3 regions of the Neobacillus sp. Fa239 genome follow, and region 3 is predicted to be linked to each of the others. Evidence: riboswitches for the same ligand, from Rfam matches in the RefSeq annotation. Region 3 holds a riboswitch; each other region holds the start of a gene.
What was found. Region 3 has a riboswitch for cyclic di-GMP ahead of ACZ5XR_RS22375 (anti-repressor SinI family protein). Riboswitches for the same ligand answer to the same signal wherever they lie in the genome.
Positions count from the first base shown of each region.

Region 1: another riboswitch for cyclic di-GMP. It lies ahead of ACZ5XR_RS02670 (anti-repressor SinI family protein); the one in region 3 lies ahead of ACZ5XR_RS22375 (anti-repressor SinI family protein).
Region 2: another riboswitch for cyclic di-GMP. It lies ahead of ACZ5XR_RS05105 (CpaF family protein); the one in region 3 lies ahead of ACZ5XR_RS22375 (anti-repressor SinI family protein).

Region 1 covers NZ_AP041611.1:550,721-561,400, forward strand. The annotation lists gene ACZ5XR_RS02635 (MDR family MFS transporter) at 1-819, opposite strand, end outside; gene ACZ5XR_RS02640 (hypothetical protein) at 1,404-1,604, shown strand; gene ACZ5XR_RS02645 (DNA topoisomerase III) at 1,750-3,939, shown strand; gene hutH (histidine ammonia-lyase) at 4,724-6,235, shown strand; gene ACZ5XR_RS02655 (hypothetical protein) at 6,265-6,420, opposite strand; gene ACZ5XR_RS02660 (DnaJ family domain-containing protein) at 6,537-6,914, shown strand; gene ACZ5XR_RS02665 (carbohydrate kinase family protein) at 7,415-8,359, shown strand; cyclic di-GMP riboswitch class I at 8,653-8,745, shown strand; gene ACZ5XR_RS02670 (anti-repressor SinI family protein) at 8,776-8,925, shown strand; gene ACZ5XR_RS02675 (helix-turn-helix domain-containing protein) at 9,001-9,333, opposite strand; gene map (type I methionyl aminopeptidase) at 9,601-10,350, shown strand; gene ACZ5XR_RS02685 (DUF1128 domain-containing protein) at 10,374-10,598, opposite strand.
Region 2 covers NZ_AP041611.1:1,085,435-1,096,114, reverse strand. The annotation lists gene ACZ5XR_RS05130 (alpha-amylase family glycosyl hydrolase) at 1-1,254, opposite strand, end outside; gene asnB (asparagine synthase (glutamine-hydrolyzing)) at 1,344-3,191, opposite strand; gene ACZ5XR_RS05120 (DUF2777 domain-containing protein) at 3,359-3,922, shown strand; gene ACZ5XR_RS05115 (YisL family protein) at 3,955-4,317, opposite strand; gene ACZ5XR_RS05110 (fumarylacetoacetate hydrolase family protein) at 4,410-5,318, opposite strand; gene ACZ5XR_RS05105 (CpaF family protein) at 5,622-6,755, opposite strand; cyclic di-GMP riboswitch class I at 6,889-6,975, opposite strand; gene ACZ5XR_RS05100 (globin domain-containing protein) at 7,145-7,537, opposite strand; gene ACZ5XR_RS05095 (spore germination protein) at 7,703-7,924, shown strand; gene ACZ5XR_RS05090 (spore germination protein GerPB) at 7,941-8,180, shown strand; gene gerPC (spore germination protein GerPC) at 8,271-8,894, shown strand; gene ACZ5XR_RS05080 (spore gernimation protein GerPD) at 8,884-9,090, shown strand; gene ACZ5XR_RS05075 (spore germination protein GerPE) at 9,071-9,460, shown strand; gene ACZ5XR_RS05070 (spore germination protein) at 9,506-9,724, shown strand; gene addA (helicase-exonuclease AddAB subunit AddA) at 9,753-10,680, opposite strand, start outside.
Region 3 covers NZ_AP041611.1:4,506,352-4,517,031, forward strand. The annotation lists gene ACZ5XR_RS22360 (hypothetical protein) at 1-224, opposite strand, end outside; gene ACZ5XR_RS22365 (lactonase family protein) at 419-1,465, shown strand; gene ACZ5XR_RS22370 (DUF421 domain-containing protein) at 1,604-2,308, shown strand; gene ACZ5XR_RS22375 (anti-repressor SinI family protein) at 2,399-2,521, opposite strand; cyclic di-GMP riboswitch class I at 2,539-2,628, opposite strand; gene ACZ5XR_RS22380 (anti-repressor SinI family protein) at 2,893-3,045, opposite strand; gene ACZ5XR_RS22385 (metallophosphoesterase) at 3,418-4,284, shown strand; gene ACZ5XR_RS22390 (hypothetical protein) at 4,416-4,790, opposite strand; gene ACZ5XR_RS22395 (nucleotidyltransferase family protein) at 4,934-6,019, opposite strand; gene ACZ5XR_RS22400 (ABC transporter ATP-binding protein) at 6,036-7,835, opposite strand; gene ACZ5XR_RS22405 (signal peptidase I) at 7,857-8,309, opposite strand; gene ACZ5XR_RS22410 (PqqD family protein) at 8,299-8,574, opposite strand; gene ACZ5XR_RS22415 (hypothetical protein) at 8,571-9,347, opposite strand; gene ACZ5XR_RS22420 (hypothetical protein) at 9,435-9,695, opposite strand; partial or broken gene ACZ5XR_RS22425 (metallophosphoesterase family protein) at 9,907-10,624, opposite strand.

The DNA.
Region 1 (10,680 bases), 1.8 Mb from region 3:
AAAGGCCTGTGGACCGTTTACAGAGAAAGACCAGCTTCCAAATGAAAAAAGAGATTGACTTTTTACCATATCCTTAATATAAACGGGAATTAATAAGTCCAATTGCATAAATGTTTGCCCAGCAAGCACACCGGCTATGATAAACAACAAAAATGTTTTGTCTTTAATAATTAACGAATAGTCTCGCAGCTGATTTTGCAAAAAGTAATACCATTTGCCGTCCACATCGATCAAATTCTTTCTTTGAGGGACGGTTTCCCTCGTCCATTTCGCTAAAATCAACCCGAGCATGATGCAGACAATCCCGGCAATCAGTAATAGCTGAAAACGGTATTGTACATAAAAAATAGCTCCGATAATGGGGCCGATGACAACTGCAATATTAATGGAGGTATAAAAAATAGCAAATACATTGCTGCGGTGTTTTTCCTCTACAACATCCGCCACCATCGCCTGGCTGGCCGGCCAATAAAAGGAACCAAATACACCGGCAATCGCGAAAGAGATAAAACCAATCCATGGCGACTGAAACCATGGTGAACTCGCAAAACCAAAGGTAATAAACGAAAGCCCCTGACCAATGGAAGATAGAACCATCATCCGCTTTCGGCCAAATCGGTCAGCACAGTATCCGCCCATCAGATTGGCAATGACTGAAAAAGCTTGTGAAAAGACCAATAAAAACCCTGCTTTATTCTTCCCGAATTCATCTGCAAAATAAATGGTCAAGAACGGAAAGAACATCCAAAAGGTTATGTTCATCATCGCTTCACTAAATAAGCGTACCTTTAAATTCGGATCCCAATCTCTAATCCTCATAAAAAATCCTCGTTTCTCATTTTGTCCTTCACTATCTTACTATTTAATTGGGAAAATTCATATAAAAAAAATTTGGGTCCTGGTGCTCTAAATGCCCGAGGAGAGTGATTTTCTATGGAGGGAGTCATTAAGGAGCGGTCTAAATGCCCGCGGCGTGGAATTTTTCAAGGAAGGGGTAATTAAGAAGCGGTCTAAATGCCAGCGGAGGGGAATTTTTCAAGGAACGGGTAATTAAGAAGCGGTCTAAATGCCAGCTGAGGGGAATTTTTCAAGGAACGGGTAATTAAGAAGCGGTCTAAATGCCAGCGGAGGGGAATTTTTCAAGGAACGGGTAATTAAGAAGCGGTCTAAATGCCCGAGGAGGGGAATTTTCCAAGGAACGGGTAATTAAGAAGCGGTCTAAACCCCCGATGAGAGGAATTTTTTAAGGAAGGGGTAATTAAGAAGCCGTCTTAATGCCCGAGGAGTTTTATATTTCAAGTAAATGGTAAATAAGAACCGGTCTAGATGCCCGTGGAGGAGAAAAAAGAGCATGGACGGTAAAAGCAAAGCGGTTGCATTACCCGTGGAGTAGAAAAAAGAGCATGGACGGTAAAAGCAGAGCGGTTGCATTACCCGTGGAGGAGAAAAAAGAGCATGGACGGTCAAAACAGACCGGTTGCATTGCCTGTGGAGGAGAAAAAAGAGCATGGACGGTAAAAGCAGAGCGGTTGCATTACCCGTGGAGGAGAAAAAAGAACTCGGACGGTAAAAGCAGACCCGATTGCATTGCCCGAACAAAGTGACTTTCCAATGTATTGGTAATTAAGAAGCCCTCTGATTGCCCCAGAAGGAAAATTATGCATTTGAATTTTCGATATAAGAATAACTGAAACCATGAGGGACGTATGCTATATTTATCTAATGGAAACATGAAAGGAAGTATAAAAAATGGCAAAAAATGTTGTAATTGCTGAAAAACCTTCTGTTGCTCGTGATATTGCCCGTGTGCTGAAGTGTAATAAAAAAGGAAATGGGTATCTTGAAGGCGATCAATATATTGTTACATGGGCGCTAGGACACTTAGTCACACTTGCTGACCCGGAAAGCTACGATGTGAAATATAAAACATGGAATTTAGAAGACCTCCCAATGCTGCCTGAGCATTTGAAATTAACGGTCATTAAGCAGACAGGAAAACAATTTAATGCTGTTAAAAGCCAATTGACGAGAAAGGATGTCAGTGAAATCATCGTCGCTACAGACGCTGGGAGAGAGGGGGAATTAGTCGCCCGTTGGATTATTGAAAAAGTAAAAGTCAATAAACCGATCAAACGGCTATGGATCTCATCTGTTACCGATAAAGCGATCAAGGATGGCTTTGCCAACCTGAAGCCTGGCAAGGCCTATGACAATTTGTATGCTTCAGCTGTCGCACGTTCAGAAGCTGACTGGTATATCGGACTTAATGCAACACGCGCATTAACGACCCGATTCAATGCACAGTTGAACTGCGGCCGTGTGCAAACACCAACTGTAGCGATAATAGCTGCCCGTGAAGACGAAATCAAAAATTTCAAAGCTCAAACCTATTATGGAATCGAAGCCCAAACAGCAGATAATTTAAAGCTGACCTGGCAGGATGCAAAAGGGAACAGCCGCAGCTTTGAGAAAGAGAAAATCGATGCGATTGTAAAAAAACTTGGCAAACAAAATGCCATTGTTAAAGAGATTGAGAAAAAGCAGAAGAAGTCTTACTCTCCTGGACTTTATGACTTAACCGAGCTACAGCGTGATGCGAATAAAATTTTTGGTTACTCGGCAAAGGAAACATTAAACATTATGCAAAAGCTGTACGAGCAGCATAAAGTTTTAACATATCCTCGAACGGATTCACGTTTCATCTCTTCCGACATAGTCGGAACGCTTCCAGAACGCTTAAAAGCATGCGCAGTTGGGGAATACCGTTCATTAGCGAATAAGGTTTTAAGCAAACCGATCAAAGCATCCAAAGCATTTGTAGATGACAGCAAAGTGTCCGATCACCATGCCATTATTCCAACAGAAGGCTATGTAAACTTTTCAGCCTTTACAGATAAAGAGCGGAAAATTTATGACTTAGTTATAAAACGATTCTTAGCCGTTTTATTCCCGGCCTTCGAGTATGAGCAATTAACGCTCCGTGCGAAAATCGGTGATGAAAGCTTCGTGGCGAGAGGAAAAACCATTTTAGCGGCTGGTTGGAAGGAAGTATACGAAAACCGGTTTGAGGACGACGAGACAGGAGACGATTTGAAAGAACAGATTCTGCCTCGAATTGAAAAAGGCGATACATTAAACGTGAAACTCATTGCCCAAACATCAGGTCAAACCAATCCACCTGCACGTTTTAATGAGGCGACCTTACTTTCAGCAATGGAAAACCCTGCGAAGTATATGGAAACAAAAAATAAACAGTTGGCAGAAACCTTAAAAGCAACTGGTGGATTAGGGACCGTTGCGACGCGTGCAGACATTATTGATAAGCTATTCAATTCCTTCTTAATCGAAAAGCGCGGCAAAGATATTCATCTTACTTCCAAAGGCCGCCAATTGCTGGATTTAGTTCCAGAAGAGCTAAAATCTCCAACGTTGACGGCAGAGTGGGAACAAAAGCTTGATCAAATCGCTCATGGCAAGCTGAAAAAAGATGTTTTTATTCGGGAAATGAAAAACTACACAAAAGAAATCGTTGCTGAAATTAAAGCAAGTGATAAAAAATACAAGCACGACAATATTTCCACAAAAAGCTGCCCGGACTGTGGAAAACCGATGCTTGAAGTGAACGGCAAAAAAGGCAAAATGCTCGTATGTCAGGACCGTGAATGCGGACATCGTAAAAATGTCTCACGCCTCACAAATGCACGGTGCCCAAATTGTCATAAAAAACTCGAGCTCCGTGGCGAAGGTGAAGGTCAAATCTTCACCTGTAAATGTGGATATCGTGAAAAACTATCTGCTTTCGAAGCCAGAAGGAAGAAAGAATCTGTCGGAAAAGTAGATAAACGAACCGTGCAAAAGTATTTAAAACAGCAAGAAAAAGAAGCAGAGCCCATTAATAATGCTTTTGCAGACGCATTAAAAGGTTTAAAATTCGACTGATTTATAAGAACAGTAAAATACAACGGGTTCATTTTGGGGGCTCATACCTTAATTTGGATAAGGAAATGCCAGAGAATTTAACAGGAAAAAAACATCGTAACGAGTGCTTCTTTGAATAGAGGCACTCTTTTTGTATATGGCTATTTTCGAAATCTTTGTGTTGATTTTGGGTTAGTTATTAAGGACAGTTTAACCGATTTCAAGATAGACATTGTCCTCAAGAGAATTGATTGAGGACAGTTTAACCGATTTCAAGATAGACATTGTCCACAAGAGCGTTGATTAAGGACAGTTTAACCGATTTTAAGATAGATATTGTCCACAAGAGCGTTGATTAAGGACAGTTTAACCGATTTCAAGATAGATCTTGTCCACAAGAGCGTTGATTAAGGACAGCTTTACCGATTTCAAGATAGATCTTGTCCTCAAGAGAGCAAATCGTAAAACCACAGTCTTTTAGTAAAGAACCTTTACTTAAAAGAGGGCAGTGATTTTGATTTTTTCACTAGATTTTCTTGCAATCAGCCTTCTATTTACTATTGTGATAAAGTGTTAGAGTGCTAAAATTTGGAAAAATGCATTGACAATCCTAATTTCCCCCACGTACAATATGTATTATAGGATAATAGAATATTCTGAATGGAATGGTGATTATGAAACATTTAAAAACAGAACGTTATTCAGAAAAACCTATAAATGAGGCTGGAATCCAAATCTAATAGATGATGGAATCCAGCCTCTTTCTTTATTTCTTTATTACACTAAATTAGTAGAGGTGGAAAATATGGTTGTATTAACAGGTCAAAATTTAACATTAAAAGAGATGAAGGAAGTATTATTTCGTGGACAAAAGGTTCAAGCTTCCGAGAAAAGCATGGAAGCAGCGAAAAGGAGCAGGGAAGCGGTAGAAAGAATCGTTTCTGAATCTAAAGTTGTTTACGGAATTACCACCGGGTTTGGAAAATTTAGTGATGTATTGATTGATAAAGATCATGTTGGGGACCTTCAGATTAATTTAATCCGCTCCCATGCTTGCGGGGTAGGGGAACCTTTTCCGAAGGTTGTCGCAAAAGCAATGGTTTTATTACGAGCCAATGCCCTTTTAAAAGGTCATTCAGGAATTAGACCGCTTGTTATAGAAAAGCTGATCCAGCTGGTTAATAAAGATATTATTCCGGTCATACCGCAGCAGGGGTCACTGGGGGCCAGCGGTGATTTGGCTCCGCTTTCTCACTTGGCTTTAGTTCTGGTTGGGGAAGGAGAGGTATTTTATAAGGGAGAACGAATGGATGCATTAGAAGCTCTTCAGCTTGAAGAAATTCTTCCTGTTACCCTTGAAGCAAAAGAAGGTCTTGCTCTAATCAACGGAACACAGGCGATGACAGCAATGGGTGTAGTCGGTTATTTAGAAGCTGAACAGCTTGCCTTTGAAAGTGAGCTTATTTCTTCCATGACAATTGAAGGATTAAATGGAATCATTGATGCATTTGCAGAAGAGGTTCATATTGCCCGCGGATATCAGCAGCAGGTTGATACAGCGGCAAGAATTCGACATTACTTAAGTGACAGTTTACTAACTACTCAGCAAGGGGAGCTGCGAGTGCAGGATGCTTATTCGCTTCGCTGTATTCCACAAGTACACGGTGCAACTTGGCAGGCTCTTGATTATGTTAAAGAAAAATTAGAGATTGAAATGAATGCGGCAACAGACAATCCGCTCATTTTTGATGATGGTGATAAAGTCATTTCCGGCGGAAACTTCCACGGTCAGCCGATTGCTTTTGCCATGGATTTTATGAAAATTGCTGTTGCGGAAATGGCCAATATTTCGGAACGTCGAATTGAAAGATTGATTAATCCGCAGCTAAATGATCTGCCGCCATTCTTAAGTCCGGAACCAGGATTACAATCCGGGGCGATGATCATGCAATATGTGGCTGCCGCGCTTGTTTCTGAAAATAAAACATTGGCCCATCCGGCAAGTGTGGATTCTATTCCATCATCAGCAAACCAAGAGGATCATGTGAGTATGGGAACCATTGGTTCAAGACATGCCCACCAAATTATTCAAAATACAAGAAGAGTTCTTGCGATTGAATTGATTTGTGCGATGCAGGCGGTTGAATACCGTGGAATAGATAAAATGGCCACCCAGACAAGAAAACTTTATGAAAAGGGTCGTGAATCGATTCCTACTATTAACAAAGACCGCATTTTCTCTAAAGATATCGAAAAAGCAGCAGAGGTTTTAAAAACAGTCGACCTATCCAAATTATTGCAGCCCATTGCGAAGTAAAGAAAAAAGGCGTGAATCCTTCACGCCTTTTACTCTTCTTCTACACGATTCTTAAACGCTTCCTGCGTAACGAGAAACTCTTCGTCTCCAGGTGCTCCCTCAGACTTCTTTTCCGCTACACTGTTCTTTGGAAATTCACCAGGATGATTCTTCTTCTTATGATTAAAATGTTCGCCACGTGCCAAACCAAACACTCCTTTCGTCTTCGCTTGTAGCATTCCCAAACAAATATGAATTATTTATTTAGACTCCGTAATTTGATATAATAAACATAGTGAAAACGGTAATAAGGAGGCTTAGCATGGATTTATTTCATATTGTCTCGGAAGACCGCATTAAAAAAGCCTATAAAGACGGGGAATTTGAAAATCTCCCAGGTTTAGGGAAACCAATGGAGATAGAGGATTTGTCTGCTATCCCTGAAGAATTACGGATGGCTTATCGTCTAATGAAAAACGCAGGATTTACAGAGGGCGAAAGCCAATTAAGACAAGAAATGATGACCATTGAGGAATTAATCAAAAAGTGCGATGACAGCACAGAAAAGGCCAGCCTTCAAAATAAATTAAATGAAAAGCTGCTCCGTTATAATCAGCTCATGTCAAAACGCGGAGTGAAAACAAATTCCTCCTTTTTTAAAAACTATGAACAAAAGGTTCAAAATAAGTTTATAAAATAGATGATGATCAGAGGAAAGTCAACAACCAAGTATAAAAAAGCCAAAGAAAAAAAGCTGTCGATATGAATGCCTAATGGTTTCACTCATCGCCAGCTTTTTGTTCTGATTTTGCGGGTTTACACATGCGGTCAAGCAGGAAACCAAAAACAACCATAAAGCCAATAGGTATTGTATAATTTAGGACATGCATTAGAGTCATTTTTAATGCTCACCACCATTTATTTGAATATTAACAATATTAAGTATATTTTTAATTTGTTAACATTATAAGTTAATTGGCACATAATAGACAAATATCTTTAACATGAAAATTTACTGCATACATTTTCATGAAAGTTCACTAACAATACCTTTTAAATTAATTTAGGAAAACGGTTTCAAAAAAGGGGAAAAATCCATTTTTTAACAAAGGGAATTTAATGATTAATATCGTAATTAATATATTGACGGGAAAACATGTCGAAAATTGACTTAACATCATAGTCCCGGGGGTGAAGGTAGTGTCAAAGGTTCTTTGTATTGGCGGTGCAAATATTGATAGGAAAATAAAAGTAAAGAATCATTTAAGGTTTGGAACCTCAAATCCGGCAAACAGCAAAATTTCTGGTGGCGGAGTTGCAAGAAATATCGCGGAAAATCTGGGGAGGCTTGGGATTGATAGTTCCCTATTGGCTTTAATTGGTGATGATTCAGAAGGCAGTTGGCTTTTTGAAAACACCAAAGATTTCGTTGATATGAGTTTGATTGAAATTGTTCCGGGGAAACCTACGGGAACCTATACGGCAGTGCTGGATGAAGAAGGAGAAATGATGGTTGCATTTGCGGACATGGCCATTTACGAGGATGTTAACAAGGAAATGATTGAGAGTAAATGGAAGCATGCATGCCCTGATATCGTTTTGTTGGATACAAATTTTCCTTCAGAGGTCATCCAGCAAATTATCACTCATTGCAGAAGTAAGCATATACCGATTTGTATTGCTCCGGTTTCATCTTCTAAAATTAAAAAATTGCCGGTGTCCCTTGAAGGTGTCAAATGGTTTATCGCTAATCAAAAAGAGGCAGAAGAACTTTCAAAGATTGAAATGAAATGCGAAGGCGATTTTTTTAAAGCGGCAGAAGCAATTTTAAAGAAGGGTGTCGAAAAAGTTGTCATTACCAGAGGGGAGAAGGGATTAATCTTTTTTACAAAGGAAGGCGAAGCGGGGGCATTAGTACCATGTGAAGTAAAGGTGGTCGATGTAACCGGGGCTCGGGACTCACTTATTGCCGGAACTTTATTTGGTTATTTAAAAGGATTAAGCACCGAAGATGCCTGCAAAATTGGACTTTCATGTTCATTGATCACCATTCAGTCAAATGAAACGGTAACCCCTTCATTAAACAATCAAAGCCTTAATGAAGCCTTTCGAAAATATTGTTTTATGGGAACAACTTTTTGCTGATTACATTAAATAATTTAACTGCTTAAAGGAGGAAATTCGACTCGAATTTCCTCCTTTTCCCATTATTCTATTATTCGAAAATGATAAAATCTATAAATTGTCAGAAAAAGAAGATGGGATTTGTAGAAAAATGGAATATTTTGTGTTAAAAAATCGTCTTAAAATGATAAATAAATGACAAAATCCAACACCCTACTAAAAAAGGACTAGATATAATAAACTTATCGATTTTGATAAGTATTTAGTCCTAATAAAAAATTATCTGAAAAATGATGGTTTTCAGTCTTTATTAAAGCAGAAAAAGGCAAACCTTTTGAAAAAAAGGGACGCAAAGCCGAGGATCTAAGGTAAGAAGTTTTCCTTACGATGATGGCCGGGCTGCCTGGAATACGAATTGTATTTTAGGAGTGAGTAGAGTGGTTAAAACGGAGAATATCTTTGAAGTAATGGATGAGGAATGGATGGCATTAATTTTAGAAGCAAAAGATCTGGGAATTACGAAGGAATCCATTCGAGATTTCTTAAATCAAAATGGTGTGCAGGGTTTTTTAGTTGAGAATCGTTAATTACATAAGTAACAAAACAAAAGCATTCTGTATGAGTTGACGCCTTTACAGAATGCTTTCTTGTTTTCAATTCTCTTATTTATCGTTATTATTTTGATTAATCCGCCATTTATTAAATTCAAGGAAATCACGAAACTGGTCTTTAGATACACCGGAATTCATTGCTTCTTTAACAAGATTCATCCAATCACTATCCAAATCATCCTTATTGATTTGTTCATGTATTAAATGATCGGCAGGGATATTCAAGACGGCAGCAATCTTTTCAAGAAACTGAATGGAAGGATTTGTCTGCTTGTTTCTTTCAAGATTACTTAAATATGATTTTGCAACCCCCGCTTGGCTGGCAAGTTCAGAAATGGACATTTTCTTTTCTAAACGGAGTTTTTTTACACGATCACCGATCATTGATTCTCACACACCTAATAATTAATATGAATATGAATATTTTATCAAAAAGAATGAAAAAGTTCCATATTACGAACGATTTATATTGACAAAAAGATGAACATTATTGAAATGATGATATCGGTTTTAATTAAAAATCAATCTTTGAAAAAATGTGTAGATAGGGCTAATATATAAGAGTATCTTTTCAAATTCTGCTGGCACCTATTCATTATTGAACCTTATTAGTTAGAATACATAAAAATAATCAAAAAGGTAGGTAAAAACATGATTGTTTTAAAATCAGAACGTGAAATTGAAGCCATGAAAAAAGCTGGAGAAATTCTCGCTTCATGTCATAAAGAAATCGCAAAATTAATCAAGCCTGGGGTCACTACCTGGGAAATTGAGGAGTTTGTGGATGATTTTTTAAGAAAAAATCATGCTAAACCGGAACAAAAGGGTTATAAGGGCTATGAATTTGCGACCTGTGCAAGTATCAATGATGAAATTTGCCATGGGTTTCCAAGAAAGGAACCTTTAAAGGAAGGCGATATAGTCACAATTGATATGGTGGTGAATTATAACGGCGCCTTGGCGGATTCAGCCTGGTCCTATGCGGTAGGAAGTGTGTCCGAGGAAACGGATCATTTATTGAAAGTCACCAAAGAGGCATTGTATAAAGGAATTGAGCAGTCTGTTCCAGGGAATCGGATTGGCGATATTGGGCATGCTATCCAAAAATACGTTGAGAGTGAAGGGTTATCGGTTGTGCGGGATTTTATTGGCCATGGAATTGGTACAGTTATTCATGAGAAGCCGGATGTGCCGCATTATGGGCTTGCAGGAAAAGGCCCCCGAATTAAAGAAGGTATGGTGTTTACCATCGAACCAATGGTAAATGTCGGCAGATATCAAACGAAAATGGATGATAACGGCTGGACAGCAAGGACGATAGACGGTAAATTTTCCGCTCAATATGAGCATACCATTGCCATTACCAAAGATGGTCCGATTATTTTAACAGAACAAAAGTAAAAAACAGGTCATGTGACCTGTTTTTATTTTTTTCTTAGGTTGCCAAGCTCCTCCACAAGTGCCTGCATTTCATTTGGGCTGAAGGATGGCTTTTTTAATACCATTTCATAAATTTCCTTTAATTCTTCGTACATTTCTTCATCAAAATGAGATGGCTTTATGGCTCCCAAATTTAAAACCTTCAATTTTTCTTTTATTTTTTCGATCATATATTCAACATTTTCAGTAGATTTTTGCGATAGATTCATTCCGGCCACCCTTTCAGAATTAATAATTTCATCTTTTCATTATAACTAGTATATGTCAATAAAAACTTGATTTTACTATCGT
Region 2 (10,680 bases), 2.3 Mb from region 3:
TTTTTTTGTGTTGTTAATCGCAATAACCGAAGTTTCCCCTTTATAGAAACGTTTATAGACCACCATCCCTGATTTTTCATAAATCACTTCAAACGTACCCCTGGTGAGTGACGGCAATTGGTTTCTTAATTCCCCTAATTTTGTTAAATAATCAATGATGTCTGTGTCCTCCCGAAAGGTCATTTGCTGGCGATTATCCGGGATATTGCCGCCATTTAAGGCAATTTCACTGCCATAATAAACAACAGGAATACCAGGCGTTGTAAATAAATAAACGAGTGCCATTTGCCAGCGTGCGCCTGGTAATTGTCTGTTCTCCACAATATCATGAGTAAATCTTGTTGTATTTTCATTATCAAGAAAATTAGCCGATAAATAGGAGTGAGCAGTCTTATCTAAACCGGCAAACGATTGATCGGTGTTCGCAAAAGCTCCTCTTAAATCATTGCTTAGCTGTCCATTAAACATACTGTCAATACCGACATTTTCATAGTTTTTCAAATCCGGCTGTGTATTTTTGGCCATTTCTCCTATAAGAAAAAAGTTCTTTTTCACACTCTTCACTTCTTTTGAAAAATCACGCCAAAAGGTGACAGGCACCATATTTACCTCTGGCAAACTGTAGCCGTCTATATCGGTTTTCTTGATCCACCATTTTGCCGCGTCAATTAAATACTTTTTCACTGCAGGGTTGTCCTGATTTAGGTCCGGCAAACCGTCTGCCCAGCCATTCTCAAGCTCCTTTTGATTGCTTCCTTTGTGAATGGCAAGTTTAGGATGGAACCAAGTTTGCTTAGCTGGATCGGATACCCACTTTTGATTAGGTGCAACATTATTCGTAACAAAATCAATAATGACCTTCATTTTTCGTTTATGCGCTTCTTTTACAAGTTTTTCAAAAGTCTCGATCGATCCAAAATGCTCGTCCGTTTTATAAAAATCATTAACCCAATAACCATGATAGCCTTTAGAAGCATTGTCAAAGATCGGTGTAAGGCGTATGGCGGTAAATCCCATATTATGAATGTAATCCAGTTTGTCGATGATTCCCTGAAAGTCCCCGCCATTATATGTATTGGGATTCTTTCTGTCTGCATCCCGATTATTTGTGGTGTCGCCATCATTAAAGCGGTCAATCATGATTGAATAAATCGATTCATCCTGCCATAAGCGATTTGCTTTCTTTACTGCTGCATTTGCAGATGCAGATGATAGTAATAGAATTGAAATCATGATGAAAATAACTTTCTTCATATATTTTTCCTCCTCATAAAAAGGGAAGAGGATTCCCTCTTCCCTACATTCATTTTAATCGAAAAATTCCTAAAAATCCAAAAATATCCTCAGTTTACAATGTTAATCTGATAATCTTTAAACCAAGTGTGCAGTTGCACAAAGTAGGCCAATAATTGCGGCCCTGTCATCAGCTGGCCAAACCATGGTTCTTTAAACGCATTTCCACCTGTATCGACAATACTTTGTAAATATTCCCGATTAAAAAATTCGTGTAAAATCGATGTTTTATCCTTTAAGATTTCCTTCATTAATGTTTGTACGGCCGCTGTATACGCTGGATTATGGGTTTTTGGATAAGGACTTTTCTTGCGATATAGTACATCCTCCGGCAATACTCCTTCAAACGCTTTGCGAAGAATACCCTTCTCCCTGCCACGATACATTTTTAAATCCCATGGAATATTCCAAACATACTCCACTAAACGATGATCGGCAAATGGAACGCGGACTTCCAGGCTTGCTCCCATACTCATTCGGTCTTTTCGGTCAAGCAATGTGGTCATAAACCAAATCATATTTATATAAAAGAGCTCGCGCCGCTTAGCCTCTTCCACACTTTCTCCATCCAGCCTCGGTGTTTCATTTATCGCTTCTTGATATTTCGCCATGACAAATTCATTGAGTTTTAATTTATCCTGCCAATGAGATTTTAACAAATTCTGCCGTTCGGAAACGGAACGCATCCATGGAAAACCTGGACGCTCCAGATCTTGTTTTCGATGGAACCACGGATAACCGCCAAAAATCTCATCTGCACATTCCCCTGAAAGACTCACAACAAAATCTTTTTTAATTTCCTTGCAAAACCATAGCAGGGAAGAATCAATATCGGCCATGCCAGGGAAATCGCGAACATGGCAGGCTTCGATTAAATCATGGGCAAGCTGTTCTTGAGAAATGATTTTTTCGTGATGCATCGTTTTATACCGCTCTGACAGCATTTGAATATATATGCTATCGGCAGCAGGCTGAAATTCATTGGCAGCAAAATGAAGATCATTTCCCTCATAATCAATAGAATACGTATGAAGCTGCCCTTTTCCTTGATCACTAAATCCAGTAGCAGCAATTGCCGTAATAATACTGGAATCAAGACCGCCTGATAGAAAGGTACATAAAGGTACGTCAGAAACGAGCTGTCTTGTCACCGCATCTGATACTAAATAACGTACTTTTTCTGCCGTTTCTTCTGCATTTTCATGATGTTCTTCACTCTTCACATTCCAATAACGCCAAACTTTTAAACCATTTTTTGAAAAAGTTAACGCATGGGCTGGCCGGAGTTCTTTAATTCCTTTAAAAATCCCTGATCCTGGTGAACGCGATGGTCCTGCCCCGAAAATATCTGCAAGTCCTTCTGCATCGATTTCCGTTTTGATTTCGGGATGTGCTAAGATCGCCTTGATTTCCGAAGCAAACAGAAAACCTTTTTGGTGCTCGGTAAAAAATAACGGTTTAACACCTAAACGGTCACGGCCGATAAACAACTGTTCCTTTTTTCCATCCCATATCGCAAAAGCAAAAATTCCATTTAAGTGATGGACACATTCTTCCGCCCATTCTATATAGGCAGTTAACAGTACTTCTGTATCAGAATGGCCATTAAACGAATATCCTTTAGTAAGGAGAATTTTACGGATATCTTCAGTATTGTATAACTCACCATTATAACAAATGGTGTAATCAAAACCGTCCTTTTGTTTTGACATTGGCTGCCTCCCGCCTGCTGGGTCGACAACGATTAGCCGCTTATGGCCAAAACCAACATGCGTATTCGTCCAGATGTTTGTTTCATCAGGACCTCTTTTTGCCAATGTATTTGCCATTTTTGTAAGTATATCCGTTTCATATCCTATTACTTTTTGATAATCAATCCATCCGGAAATTCCACACACGATATAATCTCCTTTCAACAATCCAAACTGCTGTTCAAAATTTCATGTTTTATACTATTCAGCCAGCATGGATTGGTTAATTGTCCTAAATATTCCGGATGGTGTTATAAATTTGGAGGAAGATGTCTACAAAGAAGAATGAAAGCAACTGGCACGGAGGTTAAAGGATGAATCGACAGCAGCGAAGAAAACTATACGATAATCAACAAAGAGCTTATATCGAAGGAAGCGTTGAACAAATTAATGACCAATGGATATTTTTTGATGAAGAATCTGAAGAGGCAACCATGCTCGATGATTCGCTTCATCAAGAAATAGAAATTTTTCGAATGAATCGTTGGAAGAAAGGAATTTTGTTTGAATCAGGGAAAATTCGGATTGGCACCGAAACGACAATGCTTCGTGACCATGACCTGATCAGAATTCGGAAGCATTTAGTTTATTCCTTAGAGAGATTATTAGATGGGATTAATGATGATGCATTTTTCCAGTTTGTTACTACGTTAAATTCATTAGGTTTTTCGATTTACGACTGCATCTATTGTTACAATCATCTTTCCTTTCTCTCTGATACACAGCGAAAGGATGGAGTTAATTTTATTGTTTTTGACAATCAGGAACAAATTTGCAATGTTCAACACCATTTCTTCTACTTTGAGAAAGTCAACGACCGCTTTGAATTCACCTTAAATACTGGGAAGAGATTAATTATTGAAAAAATGATTTCATAGCTAAAAAAGCTGCCGATAAGGGCAGCTTTTTTCTATGGATGAAGAAAGGATAACGGTAAAACCGCAAAGCCTAGATAGAAAACTAGTGCAAGGGCCACGATGAACTGAAACCAAAAAACAGAGGTCCTTCTGTTATGGGCAACGCGTGATAAAATCATCTCAACGGTTGCAATAACCCATAGACCGCCTATTACCTTTAAAACATACCATTTTGTTAGATAGGAATAATGATGTGGGAATAGCATAATGCCTGTCCCAATAATCACCAAATAAAGCACCCTGATAATCATTTTTAAAATTTTCGCGCCTTTTTCATTACCTTTTTTCTGTAAGGACAGCGAAACAAAAAATAAGATTAGAGCTATAAGCCATGCGGTAATATGCAGGTGAATCATATATTGCCTCCTTATGTATAGTCGAAACCATCATATCATAGGCAAAAATAAAATACTAAAAAATAAGTCTGAAATTATGACAACTAAAAGAATTAATTCTCAATTGTATTTATTAACGAACCAATTTTTTCAATTGTAATTTCAAGTTGATCTCCCGCTTTTAAAAATTTTGGCGGTTTAAAGCCTTTACCGACTCCCGCTGGTGTACCTGTTGCAATGATATCTCCAGGTTCAAGGGTCATTCCGGCAGATAAAACCGAGATGATCTCTTCAATGGAAAAAATAAAATTTTTCGTATTGGAGCTTTGCCTTACTTCCCCATTTACTTTGGTTTCGATATCGAGTTGATTGGGACTCTCAATCAGGGTTTTATGCACAATCCATGGTCCCATTGGACAAGTGGTATCAAGGCTCTTTCCAATAAAAAATTGCTTATGTCTGGATTGTAAATCCCTTGCAGTTATATCATTGATAATGGTATAGCCAAAAACATAATCAAGTGCTTCTTCCTTTTTAATGGCCCTCCCCTGTTTGCCAAGCACTATCGCTAATTCACCTTCATAATCAAGTTCATTTGTAACCGATTTATGATTAAGTACGACGGAGTTTGGTCCGGTCACCGATGTTGGTGCTTTTGTAAAAACCATCACATGTTCGGGGATATCTTTTGCGCTCCCCATTTCTATGGCATGGTCTGCGTAATTTTTTCCGACACAAAAAATATTTTTAGCGGGCCTTGGAATTGGAGCAAGCAATTCAATATCTGCCAGCGGCAAATAGAGTGATTCTTCATTAGGCTCGCTATGTACCCATTCAAGTAATGCTTTTATCTCATTAATAAAGCCATCACCAAGGGCAATGCATTCAAGCAATGTGGATGGAAATCGGGAATATCCTGATTTTGCTTTTTCTGCCTTCTCAATGGGGAGCACTTTTGTACCATCTGAATGAACAATTCCAACAAATGGTTCATTTTCTTGTCTAAAAGTAACAAATCTCATGTTAATCACCTCAACAATAGTTTAAAAGAAACGGAGCATGCTAACAAATTTGAATTTTTTAATCTCAAAAAAAGACCTTCAGATATTATCTTCAGATCTTTGTAAATCATGTAGAGAATATTCTCAACTAATGCTTTTTTAAAGGCTCCGTTAAACTTGGATGTTGATTTCCGCTCCTGGCGCTCGCTTTCCGCGGGGAAGTCCGGGAGCCTCCTCAGCGCTATCGCGCCTGCGGGGTCTCCCGTGACCGCTTCATCCCGCAGGAGTCGAGTGCCCTCCGCTCCAATCAACGGTTGTAGAAAATCACCATTCGCCTTTTACATAGCTTTTAAATAAAGTCGAAGGTATATTGATTCCTGATTCTTGAATCCGTTCAAGAAGTTTTGGCTTTACACCTGTTGGCATTATTTGACCGATAATTTTACCCTCTGCATTTACCCCATCTTGTTTATAGATAAAGATATCTTGAAGTTTTATATTATCCCCATCCAGACCTTGTACTTCTGTAATGTTTATAATTTTCCTTGACCCGTCTTTTAACCGTGATTGGTGGATGATGATATCAATCTTTTCGACGATTTCTTCACGAATGTCCTTTACCGTCAAGTCCACTCCTGTTAATTGAATCATCGTTTCCAATCTGGAAATCAAATCCATAGGGCAGTTTGAGAGAACAGTAGCAAGAGAGCCTTTAAGTCCGCCCTTCATCATCTGCAGCATATCAAGTGCATCCTCTCCTCGCACTTCACCTATAATGACACGGTCTGGCTTCATCCCAAATGATTTACTAACAAGGTCATGAATCGAATTGCCGCTTTTACTTTCAATACCTGAGTGATTCGATGCAGGTGAAACGACTTGTTCCAGGCCTAATTGAAGCTCAGCTATTTCTTCCACAGTTACGATTCTTTCATCATTCGGAATAAAATTTGAAAGGGTATTTAATGTTGTTGTTTTTCCGGACCCTGTGCCACCGCTGACAAAAATATTTACCTTTGCCTTTACACATGCCTCAAGGAAAATAGCAATCTCTTTTGTAATTGTTCCCAGGTGAATTAATTCATTGATTTGAAGAGGAGCTTTTGGTGATTTTCGAATGGTAAGTGTCGGTCCATTTAATGCCAAAGGGGGTATAATTGCATTAACCTTCGACCCATCGGAAAGTCTGGCATCGATCATTGGCGAGTTTTCGTCTATTTCCCTACCTAGTACATTGGCCATTTTTTTAATGACATTCATCACATGTTCATTATCACGAAAATGTATAGACGATAACATCAATTTACCCTTACTCTCACAATATACCTGGTTTGGTCCATTAACCATGATTTCCGATATATCTTCATCTAATAGGAGCAGATTAATTGGTTCTAATCCTGTCAGGTCGTTAATAAACGCTTTCTGCTCATTTGCATTTGTCATATCCTCAACTTTCACCGAAATTCACCTCCAAGCAATTGAAATACCCCCCTTTTCCGAAAGGGGGGTTGGCTGACACTGGGATCCTACTGAAAAAACATGGGTAGATCCATGTCCATATAGAATACCTGTGGTAAAACACCCTAATTCTTTCGGTAACTGGCTGGCATAGTGACACTGCACTGTAGCCCCTATAGCTTTGCGTCACTGATTTTCATCAGCTTTGCCTTTATCGAGAACCAGTGTTTAATATTCTGACTGATCTCTTACTCACATAATAAATTGTTTTAACGTTATCGAATATCCTACTTTTCCACTATTTAATAGACAAACATACAGGTATTAAGAACTATTTTTAATCTTTTCACCATATAAATATTAATAATTCGTCGAAAATTAATTCAATTTTACTCTTGATCAGGACTATTGACCATAATCCCTGCGACCTGTGTCAAGCGGTCATAAAAAGCAAGGCCGGCAGGATTTTCGTCAAGACCAATTTCCTGAAAGGCTTCTTTCATGCAGCGAAGCCAAGCTTTTGCCCGTTTTGGTGTAACCTCAAATGGCAAATGACGATCCCTCATAGCTGGTGGGCCAAATTCCATGCTGTACAGGGGCGGACCGCCTAGAAATTGTGATAAAAACATTCGCTGTTTCCTCATAATTTCCTGCATATCCCCTTCAAATAAAGGGCTTAAATCTTTATCTGCATATACACGTGGGTAAAAAGCATTAACAAGCTCGTCAATTGTTTCTTGCCCGCCTATTTCACTATAAAGCGTTTTAAATGGGTATTCCATGTTTTTCACCTACTCTTATCTTTACTGATAATTATAAGGTTATTTAGCCTTACATTTTGTGATATATATCACACTAATATCCTTTAAATTATTTTGGGCGAATGAATCACATTACATCCGCCTATACATAAGATAGGTAAAGAAACTAAAAAAAGGGTGTTGCAAATGCCAGCAATTGTCGGAGTAGCGCAAGTCATTACTCTTGGAAGCAGTTCGATATTCCATATTGGTGATGTTTATAAAATTATGCCATTTGCTACTGCAAAAACTTTTTCCGGGGCTGGTTCTTTTAATACGGGCGAGAGATTGGATGTCCACAATCAATTAAGCTCCACCAATACAACAGACCCAGACGTTATTGATCAAGCCAATTTCTTAAATATGTGATGAATGGGTGGTTATGATGAATTTTTACATCCAACAATCGATTCATATCAATTTTATTAAAATTGGCGGGATCACAAATTCCTCTGTCCTTCAAATTGGCAGTGCCGGAATTATTAAACCTGCCGCCTATTTGTATAATACCGGAGGATTTACGGCACCGGCACCGGCTGCAAAAAAACCTGGTGAGGTGTCCGCTCCTTCATCATCCGCCTTACTTGCCCCTTCCGTACCATTACAAGCACCAGTCAGGACGTAAAAAGCAAAATGAGATTTTTACAACTGTATGAAGGCTTTCATGCATATATTTACTTTAGGTGAAAAGGAGAATGACTAATGGGGTGATTTAATGTATCAAGATTTATACCAATACCTTCAATGGCTGCAGATGTATATTCAAACACAAGAAAATAGAATCTCCGCATTAGAGGCGATCATTACGAAAATGAAGGAAGAAATGAAGCAATTAAATGAACGGCAAGCCATTCATGTGGATAAAATTGAATATAAATTTGATCAATTGAAGGTAGAAACACTCGAGGGTACGTTAACCATTGGATTAAATCCAAATGATTTGTCAGGAATCGAGGACTTTGCGGTACAAAATCAATCATTAAACACTCCCGTTACACCTAAGGCACAAATGCAGCGTTCAATGAAAATAGAAGAGGCAATCTATCGCTATTTGGAAGTAGACCTGCCTCAGGTAGTGGAAGAGGCAAAACAAAAATTAAACATTCTCCCAGATGAATCTTACCTTTCCTTCATCAAGGAGGATATTATCAAACAGCTGCCAAACAGGATTGAATATCATTTAAAAGCGAGCCTTGCCCAAAATCGATCAACTCAAAATTCCCCTGAAACCGAGAATATGATTATTGAAACGATAAAGCAGGAAATTCAAAATGGTGTATATGTATTTTTCAATAATCTTCCAGAAAATATGAAAGGAATGAACACAAATGAACTTTGAAGTCTATAATCGGGATTTAGTCGTTGGAAGCATTTATATTACGGGCGTTGCAAGCTCGTCGCTAGTCCTGGTGGGTGATACAGAAACCATTCAGCTCGCCTCCGCATTTGATACACCTGCAGAATCTTTAATAATTGGGCCGTTTGTTCCTTTGCAGCCGGATGTGACCCCGGGATATGCTACAACGAATCTCTAACGTTGACAAATTAAAGGTAATGATTTTATCCTACTCTTCCATCATACAGCTTGGAGATTCCTGTATTACGAATGGATACTCCCGCGCATTAGCCGTTCAAAGAGAAGCTGAAGTGTTTTACGGTAATGAAGGGAATTTCTCCTCTTATTCAGTGTTTACAAAGCCTATTCCGTTACCTCCGATCGATGAACAGATTTCAACTTTCACCCACAATCCCAAACCTGTTATTAAAGTAAATGAAATTGATATCATTGGAATTTCGTCTTCATCGATTTTACATGTTGGAAACACTCGAAATGTCTCTATGGAGGTAAGAATTAAACATATTCGCCAGGAAAATCTGGAAGGGCATGAGCAGGATGTGCGTTAGTTGCATAAAATAACGTGGCAGTTCTAATGAAAAGGATGTTTTTAGATGCCAGCGATAATTGGGCCAGTACAAATCGTTAACGTAGGTGGAGGGGTTGTCCAATTCGGCGATACCGTTTATATCTCCCCAAAGAGCAGCTCCAAGACTTATGGCGGCTCCGGGGGCTTTAATACCGGGGGAATTATCGTAACAAATAACGGGATCAGCGGAACGAATGTCCTTGACACCAATCTCATTGACCAGCCTACAATCGGAAATAATTAAAGAGGATGACAATACGTCATCCTCTTTCCTATTCAATCTTTAACACATGGGCCCCATCAAAGAAAAATAAGTACCTTTCATTGATTTTTCTTTTCCAAATTTGTTCTATCGCCTTCGCATATAAATTAATTTGCAGCCTGTAGCGGTCTTCCATAATAGGTTTTGCCTGCTCAAATCCACCTTTAAAGCGATCTGTAATCCCGTCCGTTTTAAAGTCAAGAAGAACGAGCCCCTGATCATCTTCAAAAATACAATCGATAACCCCTTGAATAAATATAGATTCATCCGCTCCTCCCCATGAAGGATAAACAGTACTAGCCGGAAGGGATAGTGTAAAAGGAACTTCCCGGTTTACTTCCCGAGCCTGCAATAACCTTTTTCCCAATGAAGATTGAAAGAATTGGACAATTAGATGGCTGTCAATGATCTCTGCTTGCTCTTTTGTTAATAATTCATTGTTTACCATCCAGGACAATTGATCTTTGATGCTTTCATTTGTAATGGATGTTGTCAAATCTACATGCTGCATAACCATATGCATGGCTGTACCACGTTCGGCTGGACTCAACGTTTTTTCCTGCATGAACTTTGGCCGCTTCTGGATCGACTTCTTAAACTTTTGAATAAGATCTGTTCCACTTTGTTCATCCATCAATTCCCTCTGCCGCTTCAATTCTGAAACGGACTGTTTTGAACGATGTTTTGAGGCATCTCGAAAAGAATATTCCCAAGTTAGCCGCTCATGAATATCATCAGCAAATATGGATTCAACCGGAATCGGCTCAGATCTCCTCAGAATTTCCAGTAATTGGTCGTCTTCCTTTTCGTGCAAGATCTCTTGTCGTTTTATTTCCTCAGCATTCAGAATAGATATTTTCCATCTGGAAGGGTGGCAGTTGATTTCTTGTGGAACAGATGAAACATTACAATCTTCTAATCGTAACTCACCACAGTCC
Region 3 (10,680 bases):
CCTCCATGGCCATGATGATAACCATAACCAGGATAATAGCCTCCATGGCCATGATGGTAGTCATATCCAGGATAATAGCCTCCATGGCCATGATGGTAGTCGACTGGAACAGGATAGTATCCACCGTGTCCGTGATGATATCCATGATCAGGATAATATCCTCCGTGTCCATGATGGATATCATGAACGGGAGCACCTTGAATTCCTTGCATTTGTCTATCCATTTTTATCTCCTCCTCAAATTAGCTGCAAAATAGTGTATGTGTCTATATTCATGGAGGAATAGATTTCTGCCTATATAACATTGTTTTTTAGATCAGTTGTGTGGATATAGAAAAAACACATGAATCTTTTTTATAAATATTCTACATTACTTTTGATAAAATAAAATGAATACATATTTCAAGGAGAGTTTATGATGACAAAATTCAATGGGTATATTGGAACCTATACAAAAGGTGATAGTAAAGGAATTTATTCTTTTACCTTGGATACAGCAAATGCAAAAATTTCAAATGTAAAAGTGGCTGCAGAGTTAGGTAACCCTACATATGTAAACATTAGTGAAGATAATCGCTATCTCTATTCGGTAGTAAAAAAAGGAGACGAAGGCGGTGTCTCTTCCTACTCAATTAATGCCACTAATGGAGAACTTACCTTCATTAATTCGCAGCTTGCATCAGGCTCCTCACCCTGCCATGTGAGCATGGCACGTAATAATCAACTGTTATTTAGTGCCAATTATCATAAGGGCACTGTTGATTCTTATTTGCTAGATTCAGAAACAGGCTCCATTCAGCCCCCTGTTTCTGTTATTCAGCATGAAGGATCCGGCCCAGATCCACGGCAGGAAAAACCGCATACACACTATGCCGGTATTACACCTGACGGAAAGTTTTTGGCGGTGGTGGAATTAGGGATAGATTCGCTGATAACCTACGCTGTAAAAGAGGATGGAACATTATCTGAGGTCAGCCGATTAGATACACCTCCCGGCAGCGGCCCAAGACATCTGGCTTTCCATCCAAACAATAGGTTCGCATATGTGATGACCGAGTTTAGTTCTGAAGTAATCTTTTTAACATATGAAGAGGGCCATTTTACAGCAAAACAGTATATTTCCACACTTCCAGATGATTTTAAAGAAAATAACCAAGGTAGTGCGATTCATCTTTCAGCAGATGGTCATTTTGTTTATGCAGCCAATCGCGGACATAACAGTATAGCAGTGTTCAGAGTGAATGAGGAAACCGGCGAGCTTAGTTTTGTAGAAAGAGTGTCTTCAGAGGGTGCCTGGCCGCGTGATTTTTCAATTGACCCGACTGGCAAATTTGTCATTGGTTCGAATCAAGAATCCGGGAATCTTGTATTATATGCGAGGGATGGAGATACTGGAAAACTAACCATGCTGGCTTCTGATATTGAGGTTCCATATCCGGTTTGTGTCAAGTTTTTACACTACTAAAGGAAAGCCAAGAATGAGGCAATCAGGCTCATTCTTGGCTTTTTAATTTTTGGATGTGAGACATTTTACTTTCAGTTTATGAAAAAGGAAATTAAAGACATAATAAAAAAAGAAATTAAGTTTTATGAGGTGTTTCAAGTGAGCTTTTTCTTTGAGCACGATTCTCTTACAGTAACGGAATGGGTTTTACGAGCAGCCGTCACCTTTTTCTTCATGGTCATTGCAGCAAAAGTCATGGGGAGTCGCTCCATTTCCCAATTAAGATTGCTTGATTTCATTATCGCCCTTATGTTAGGAAACATTATTGCCCATCCATTATCTGACGAAAGTCTTGGTATGACAGGATCTTTAGTCTCAACTATCGTCTTGATTGTTTTATATATGGCAGGAGTATTCTTAACCTTAAAATGGACAGGGTTTCGAAAAATGATTGATTCAGATCCGTTTCCACTCATTAAAAATGGCGAGATTCTTTATAAAGGCTTAAAGAAAGCAAGAATTTCTCTTGATTATTTATTGGCAGAATTAAGGAAGGAAAAAGTCGTAGATGTTAAAAAAGTTGCATTGGTACTATGGGAAGCTGACGGGAGCATGTCGATTTTTTTGGATCCGCAGTATGCAGCGGTTACACCATCGACGTATCAATTGAAAACGGAGGCATTTGATTTTCCCAAAACGGTTATAAAAGAGGGGAAAATAAACTTGCAGGAGCTTCAGCGGATTAATAAAGAGGAAGGATGGCTGGTTGATACACTTAAAAATCAGCATCAGACCGTGGTGGAAAATGTATTGCTTGGGACGATTGATAGTAAAAGTAACATAAAAGTCTTTCTGTATAACTAGTACCTTACTCTTTGTGGTACTAACTTCAATGACTTGAGTGAAAAATTATGCACTTATTAAAGGTAAAAAAAAGAGGCCGTAATAGGCCTATCATGATTGTAGGAAATCTCTAATTTCATCAATTGAAATTCCTAATTTTCGTGCTTCACAAATGAGGGCTAACCATTCTTCATCTAATTCTTTTTCAGTTTTTACCGGAGTGTTTACTGACACACAAATAGCCTCCAAAATTAGGCAACCCAGCGATCAATAGCAATAAAATTACCTTAGACCTGTGGCTTTGCGTCCCTGACTTTCGCGCAGGTTTGCTTTTATCATATGTAGTGATAAAGCACTAAATAAATATTACTAATGTAATAATACTATATATCTTTCTAATACTGATTGGAAAAAATTCCAAAAATTTCGACATAAATTGTAAGGGATATGTCAAAAAATGTCTTAATGCTTTAAAGCAATAAACTATGTTAAATAACAAACCACTACATATAAGATTTATTATAAATCCTGTGTGTAGTGGCTCATTCTCCACTCAATAATAAACTGCCAGAATTATATACCGATTGCAAAAGCAATTAGGTAAGTTAACGATAAACTCTGTAAAATTTATGGTTTTTACTTTTCTCTTTTTCTTTTTCTAAAAAAATCTTAAAATCATCTTTAGTTATATCAGATTTCATTGCTTCTTTTACTAACTCAATCCATTCATTAGGTAGTTCAAACTCATTTTTTATCATAGTTCCCCCTCCATTTAAGACAGATTTATTGTAAATTAGAAAGCATTTAAGAGTAAAACTACATCCAATATAACTTTCGAAACATAACGGCTTATTTTTGGGGTATCAAATTAAATGAAAAATATGTAATAGGAAATTAATGTAGCTCTCAGGTTGTGAAATTATGTAGTTGTTAAATAATTGTCTATACAAGGACATCTTGTACCATCATCTCTTTACAAAATAGCTTGGTAGTATCAATATGGCTTTTTTACGTGCTTAATGTTGAGTTAACAATATATATCAATTATAATGTTCTTTAAACAGAACATCTTATTTCCCTCTAAATCCTCCCAGTACAATAATTTTGTGTCTGTTTAAAAGGAGTAAACAATGACTGAAATACATCCAAATCAGCAGACGCTGAATCGTCGTACCTTTTTAAAGAAATCTGGAAAATTGTTTTTAGGCTTACTAGCAACAGGGATGGTTACGGGGACCTATTCATTTAAAATAGAACGGTTTTGGTATCAAATAAAAAATGTCACTTTGCAAATAAACAACCTTCCTAAAGCTTTTGTTGGTTGGAAGATTGTTCAATTTAGTGATGTGCATTTAGGGTTTCATTATGGAGTTAAGGATTTCCAACCAGTTATTCGGATGATCAACAGCTTAAATCCAGATATTATTTTCTTTACGGGAGATCTTATACAAATTGGCAATAATGAACCTGAAAAAGCTATTCCATTACTTAAATCATTAAAGGCACATCGAGGGGGAAAATGGGCTGTCATTGGAAACCATGATTTCTATACGAAAGATAACGTAATTCAAGCTTTACAAAACTCACAGTTCAATGTGTTAGTGAATAATCGCGATTTTATCGAGAGTAATCAGCAGCGTCTTTATATTGCAGGCATCGATGATGTAATGTATGGTGCTCCAAATATAAAAAAAGCAGCGGACGGTCTAACCAATGAGGATTGTGTGTTGCTGCTTGCTCATGAACCTGATATTGCCGAAGAGAGTATAAAACATCCTATAAGCGCACAGTTTTCAGGACACTCACATGGGGGACAAGTTCGGATACCTTTTTATGGTCCCATTATTAGGCAGGAGCTTGCCCACAGATATTCAGATGGGTTTTATGAGGTTGGGAAAAGGAAGATGCCTTTATATGTGAATCGAGGGATTGGTACAACTGGGTTGGCCGTTCGATTGTTTTGCAGGCCGGAGATTACGATGTTTCATCTATCCTGAATAATAAAAAAAAGGCATGCGTCCGGTTGAATACCGAAATCATGCCAAGAAGCCACCTAATATTAATGTCCATATTTTTAAGGTCCGATCAAAAAGCTTAAAGACGCTTTCAATATGTAATTTAATCAAATCTAATGGCAATACCATTCTTTCCATATATTTGCTGAGCTTTTACAACCCTCATCATTGCCAAAGCTTCCCGTTATATTCTTACATTGATCGTCGTCCCCGCCATCACCATTACTCCCACCACAAAACCAGTTCCAAAAACAGCCGAACCAATCATCATTGTAACTATTAGAATAACTCCCATTGTTGTTAGTGGTATTTTGAACAGTGGCAATAGTTGATTGACTATTAAAGCTTGTTAAAAAGGTAGAAATCAACTGGAGAATCCCAGTGTTGGAATTTGATTGAGTAGTGTTTGATGCGGCGAAAGCAGATGTTGGGATTATTAATGAACACGTAAATATGGATATAAAAATAAGATTTTTAATTCGATTCAAGTTTGCAGGTTACCTCCTTCCTTTTCGCAGTTTCTTATTGGAGAAAAAATCGTTCTTTATTAAGGATTATAAGATTATTTACTTTATCTGTAAAGATATTTCTTCGTATTACGTAAATTTTTAAAAACGTTATATGAGATCATTTAGGGGCATTTTCGATTTTTTAACGAAATCAATTTACTCATTCTATTCCTATATAAAAGCAAATAAAGTTTTGAAGTTGAAAATTCCTCATACCCTCTCCCTAACTGCGCCACGGCATCCATTCTAGATGGAAGGAACCATTGAATAAGCTCTAGCAAACTATGTTTCCCCAAGTCATAACTGAAAAATTTAAGATTTAAAAAATGAAAATATTTTTTTACACCTCTATCACGATATTTCCAAGATACCTTTACAATTTTATATGGGAATTTTTTCACTGCCTCTAAATGAGGAAATTGCTGATAAACAATCGATAAGATCCTTGTGATCCTTGTTAAGGTTTGGTGGGAAGCTGATAACTTCATTAGAAGATCATAATCAATTTCATCCTTTTTTTTGTAAATGATTTGCATAATATCTAAAAAATATTTCATAGATTCTAAATTATGCTGCCAACCATGCAAGCAAATCGTATAAAAAGTATAAAGGTCGGATAATTCCTTTATATGGCGGAAAGATCCAACCGGCTTCGATTGCTCCCAAACATCATTCATATCCAGGCTGGAGGATTTCTCTTTGATTATCGCCCAATGCAGTTCAACACCTAAGGGAATCGCTGAGTGAGGCAATGGCTTATCAAAGCTGCAATGGAAATGGTCCGGCACTTCCGCCTCTTCATCGGTAAACCCCAGCTCTTTGACAATCCGAATCGCTTTGTCTAGCTCTTCCCCCCTAACTAATAAATCTATATCAGAAGTTATTCTAGAGCCTAAATGGCCGAAAAATTTCTCAGCTAAATAGACTCCCTTTAGAGGAATAACGTCAATTCCTGCCTTTTCAAAGGCCTGAAGGATCTGATCCATTTGATTTTTGATAAAAATATTTTGGTACAATCCTTTTGTGTATTGTTCTTTTAAGAATTTTTGAAAGAACTCTGGAGTTTGCTCAAGTCTACCTTGTTGTTTTAGTAAAAAATAGATTTGGGATGAGATTCCATCCCGTTCAATTTCGGTGAGAACGGTGTGAAAATCCTGTGGAAGTGGCAGGTGAGGGTTGTATAGAGCTTTTATAAGGTCAATGATCATTTTCTCGCACCACCTGTTAAGATTTTGAAACCAAGGATAATGCCCTAGTTTTAAAAGAAGTCTGATATAGATTTCGGTACAATCCATTTTGATTGATTAACTCTGCATGCGTTCCGCGTTGGACAATTTTTCCATTATCGATAACAAGGATGAGATCAGCACTTTGAATCGTCGACATACGATGAGCAATAACTATTGTCGTTCTCCCCTCCATCAATAATTCTAGCGCCTCTTTTACATAGTATTCGGTTTCTCCATCCAATGCAGAGGTCGCTTCATCCAATAAGAGAATGGGTGCATCCTTTAATATAGCCCTGGCAATGGCCAATCTTTGTTTCTGTCCGCCAGATAACCTGATTCCATTTTCCCCTACCTCGGTATCATATCCCTTCGGAAGCGAAACGATAAAATCATGGATTTCAGCATTGATAGCGGCCTCTACCATTTCTTTATCGCTAATATTAGGACGAGCAATTAGGAGATTATCACGGATGGTACCGGCAAATAGAAATGTTTCTTGTGGAACATGGGCAATCGAGCTTCTTAATTTTGAAGCGGTTAACTCATGAATCGAGCGCCCTGAAAATTGTATTTCACCTGATTGCGGCTTGTAAAATCCTTGCAGAAGATTAAATAAAGTACTTTTTCCAGCTCCGCTTGGACCGACAAGCGCTATCACTTTTCCAACGGGAATTTTCAAATCAAAATGCTCAAATACCTTTTTATTTTCCTCATAGCCGAAAGTAACATTTTCAAACTGGATAGATTCTAAATCATCCAAGGCGGGTGAAAATGAGGGCAAATCAGGATAATCGGCCGGCTTTTCCGCAACATCCAGAACTCGCTCCAGAGCCGCAATTGATCGCTGAAACCCTGCCCAGACTGATGCTATGCCGGTGATTGGATAAAATAGATGGTTGACTAAATTAAGAAATGTTAGTAAAGCCCCCACAGTTAATACACCTTTTGAGACAAAAAGGGCCCCAATGGACAGATTTACGATAAAGGTAATCAGGCCAATGACCTGCTCACCAGCGTTATATATGCTTTGAAGTTTCGCATTTTGTAATTCTAATTGTAAAAGTTCTTGATTTTGTCTTGTGTACTTATTATATTGAAGCTTTTCAAGAGTAAAGGAGCGAATCACCGTAAAGCCATGAAAGGTCTCATTTAAATGACTATTAATTTTACCGATCAGGCTGTGAATCAATCTGCTATTTTTTCGAAGCATTAAGCCAACGATACCTGCGGAAACTGCAGCAATCGGAGCAATCATTAAACTAACTAAACAAAGGGTCAAATTTATATGTACCAAATAGATAAAAACAACGATATAAATGATCGGCAGCCTAAGAAGACTTAGCAGACTGCTGCCAATTACACCATCAACATTTTGAATATCATTGGAAAAATGGGACATTAATTCCCCTGAACGAAGAACAGAAGCTTCCCTTGAGGGGAGCCTTAAAATATGGTGGAAAAAGTTGTTTTTTACATCCATTTCCACACCATTTGTCGCAATCAGATTGCAATATGTATAGGAGACATTTGAGGTGATACTGATAAGAATGAGAATAGCGACATATGGAACTAACGATAAAATCTGGTGGTAGCCGCCATGTATAGCTGCATCCGTGATTTGACCATAATATTTGGCGAATGCAATAGTTAAGTATATATCTACTCCCAGTAAAAAAAGAATGATGAGATATGATTTCCAGCGTCTCAATATAAAGGGCATGATAAAAGAAAAGGTCCGCTTCATTTCTTTCATGTTAAAATACTGTTTTTGTAGGGAATAAAACTTTTCCTTCATAATTAGACACTCCATGCCGGATTAATATTGAAACTTAAGTTTCAATTGTAAATATTTTCGTAAAATAACTGATATAACAGGAAAGCTTAGAATCAATCTTCCCCATAGATGGGCATATGAACGATTGGGCGTTATTATTTTATTCTGTTTTTTGACGCTAACTAACTTTCCTAAAATACAATTTTCCGTGATAGGCTGATCACAGCTGAGGTTCGTATCACCCTTTAATAGGAACAAAGGATTATTGTTCATATGGTTTATTCCAACAAGACGATGGGCAATTAATTGACCTGCATGGGTGAATAAAATGACATCACCTTTTTTTAATGTAGAACGCTCATATGAAACAAAGCGACACAGATTGCCTTGTCGGATAAACGGAAACATACTGTTTCCAGTTGAGGGGATCTCAAGCCAACCGTTCTTTGTAATGGTATTTTTGAGCAACTGAAAGGTTTGTTCATCAATCAACATGTACGATCAGCCCGCATTCAACCAGATTCATTAAAAATTCCGTTATATCCTTTTTAATCTGCACCTCTGAATCAGTCGTTAAAAAGTTATCAACAATTGACTCCGTAAGAGTATCTACTGTTTGGGGATTTTCTAATAATGACCAACAATGTCCACCCACATCATTTAATTTGGTGATCATATATTGATCGGTATTTAAAATGATCCATTCCCCATCCAGTTCTGTTGCTTCATAATTATCTTTTTGAATATATTGAGTCATCATGATATTAACTCCCAAAATGTATTATTTTTTTGAAAGTAAAGCTCATATACCGGAACATTTTTCACTAAGCAAGTCAAAAGCCTCAAAATAGTTTTGGTTTCTTCCTGACAATTAGGCCAAAAGAACACTTTATCCATTAAATGAAAAAGCGCATCCGACTTTCCTACACGAATTCGTTTGTTTTGAAGTGCCTGATTAAGAAGTTGAACACTAGCTAATTCCACATTTCCAGCGAATTGGTCCGCTTCAAGTTCACTGCGAAATGGTGAATTAAATACCTGTACACCTTCAGTTGAAATTTTTACAAGTGTCGCCTCATCTGAAAGCAAATCTCGCGGATAGGAAAGTTTTGCAACGGTTGATTTTCCTGCCCCAGATTGACCGGCAAATATATGGGCCTTGCCCTTTTCAATGACGCATGAAGAATGAATTAATAGACCCCAATTATGGTGTACAATGAATGAACTATATAAATTGGTTAAGGCATGCTTCAATGCGAAATCATTGTAAACAGAAATAGTGGCACCCTTAAAATCTGAATCTACTTCAATAAAATAATCGGCTCGTCGATAGAAGACTTTGTCGTTATGTTTAGTGATTTCAACTTCATAATCCTTGAAGGGAACCCCATAGCCTTCATTAATCTGGATCGTTATATCACTTTTTTGGTTTTCATCATTACCTAGGATGAGGTAATTCTTTTCGAAAAATTGTTTAAGAGTACTAGATTCACAACTTAATTGAATAATATGGTCTCCAATTTTTGTTATCATTTTGGGCTCCTAATGGAATTTTAGACAAACTTTTGAAAGGGAAGCTAATCAAAATATCCCGTTAGACTTCCCCAACATATTTTAGTACTAGTTAACATTCGGATTACACTGACCAATTCCTCCGCTGCTGCCATTTGTATCTCTTTTTCCGGTGTTATTTTTCCCATTTCCCGTTCCGGCTCCACATGGCTGAGGGTTTGGATTCTTTCCTATTGGAAAATTAATGCCGCCATTTCCATCGGAACCTGGATTATTACCTTTCCCTGGATTCCAACAATGCCTTGTTTCAAACCGAATAAGTTGATGGCTTAAGACCTTCGGTCTTGTATAAACCTTTTCTGCTATCACTATTTCACCTCCTTGGTGCATTGTAGTTCATTATAAAGAACATTCAGAACAAAAAAATTTATTTACTTTAATGATGAATTTCTTTACTTAAAATTAAATCTACATCTCTATCTGAAAATTATAAAGCATTTTCCGTTCCATTTAAAGAACATTGATTCGACATATTTTTTATTTTTAAAATTTTAATTCTTCTTAGAGTCTTTAAATAAACTTATATTTTTGCATTAATTAAGACATTTATCATTTGCTCAGAATAAGGATAATCCGACTCTTGAAACTGATTTATAACTTTATTTAATTCGTAATTTACTCTTACAATAGATGTTTGAAAACCGCCATTTTCTATATGAACTAAGGCATAGGATGATTTCGCCAATCCATCGAATGGCAGACCAACACTTCCTAAATTAATTATACTTTTACCATTAATGTATCGAATAAATGGCTTATGGATATGCGCATATAAATATATACCCGCTTCATTTTTCATCATTTTTTCTTCTAAATTTTGATCACTTTCATTCGAAAGAATTACCTCAAATAAACTATCTGGAGTGGCATGATAGGCATGAATTTAAATGCCTTCTATTTCTAGCTTTAGTTCTGAAGGTAAAGTAACTAAATAATCTAAACTTCCTTCATCAAGTTGAGATACGGTCCACTCTCTTTCTCTATTCATCATGTCAAAAACACTATCGGGTACCTCTCCGTTGTTAATGCCACGGACCACCCATTCATCCGCATTTCCTTTGATAACCTCAAGTTTGTAAAGAGCGAACTAACTCAAGCGATCTTTTGGGTTCAGGTCCCCTAAAACAGATATCACCAAGCACAAAGACTTTATCGACTTCATTGTTTTTAATATCATTTAACACTGCTTCAAGGGCAACAGCATTTCCATGGATATCGGAAATAAACGCAAGTTTCACTATTCACACCTTCTTAAAAAAGTTTAGTTACATCTATTAGTTACCAACAATCAAAA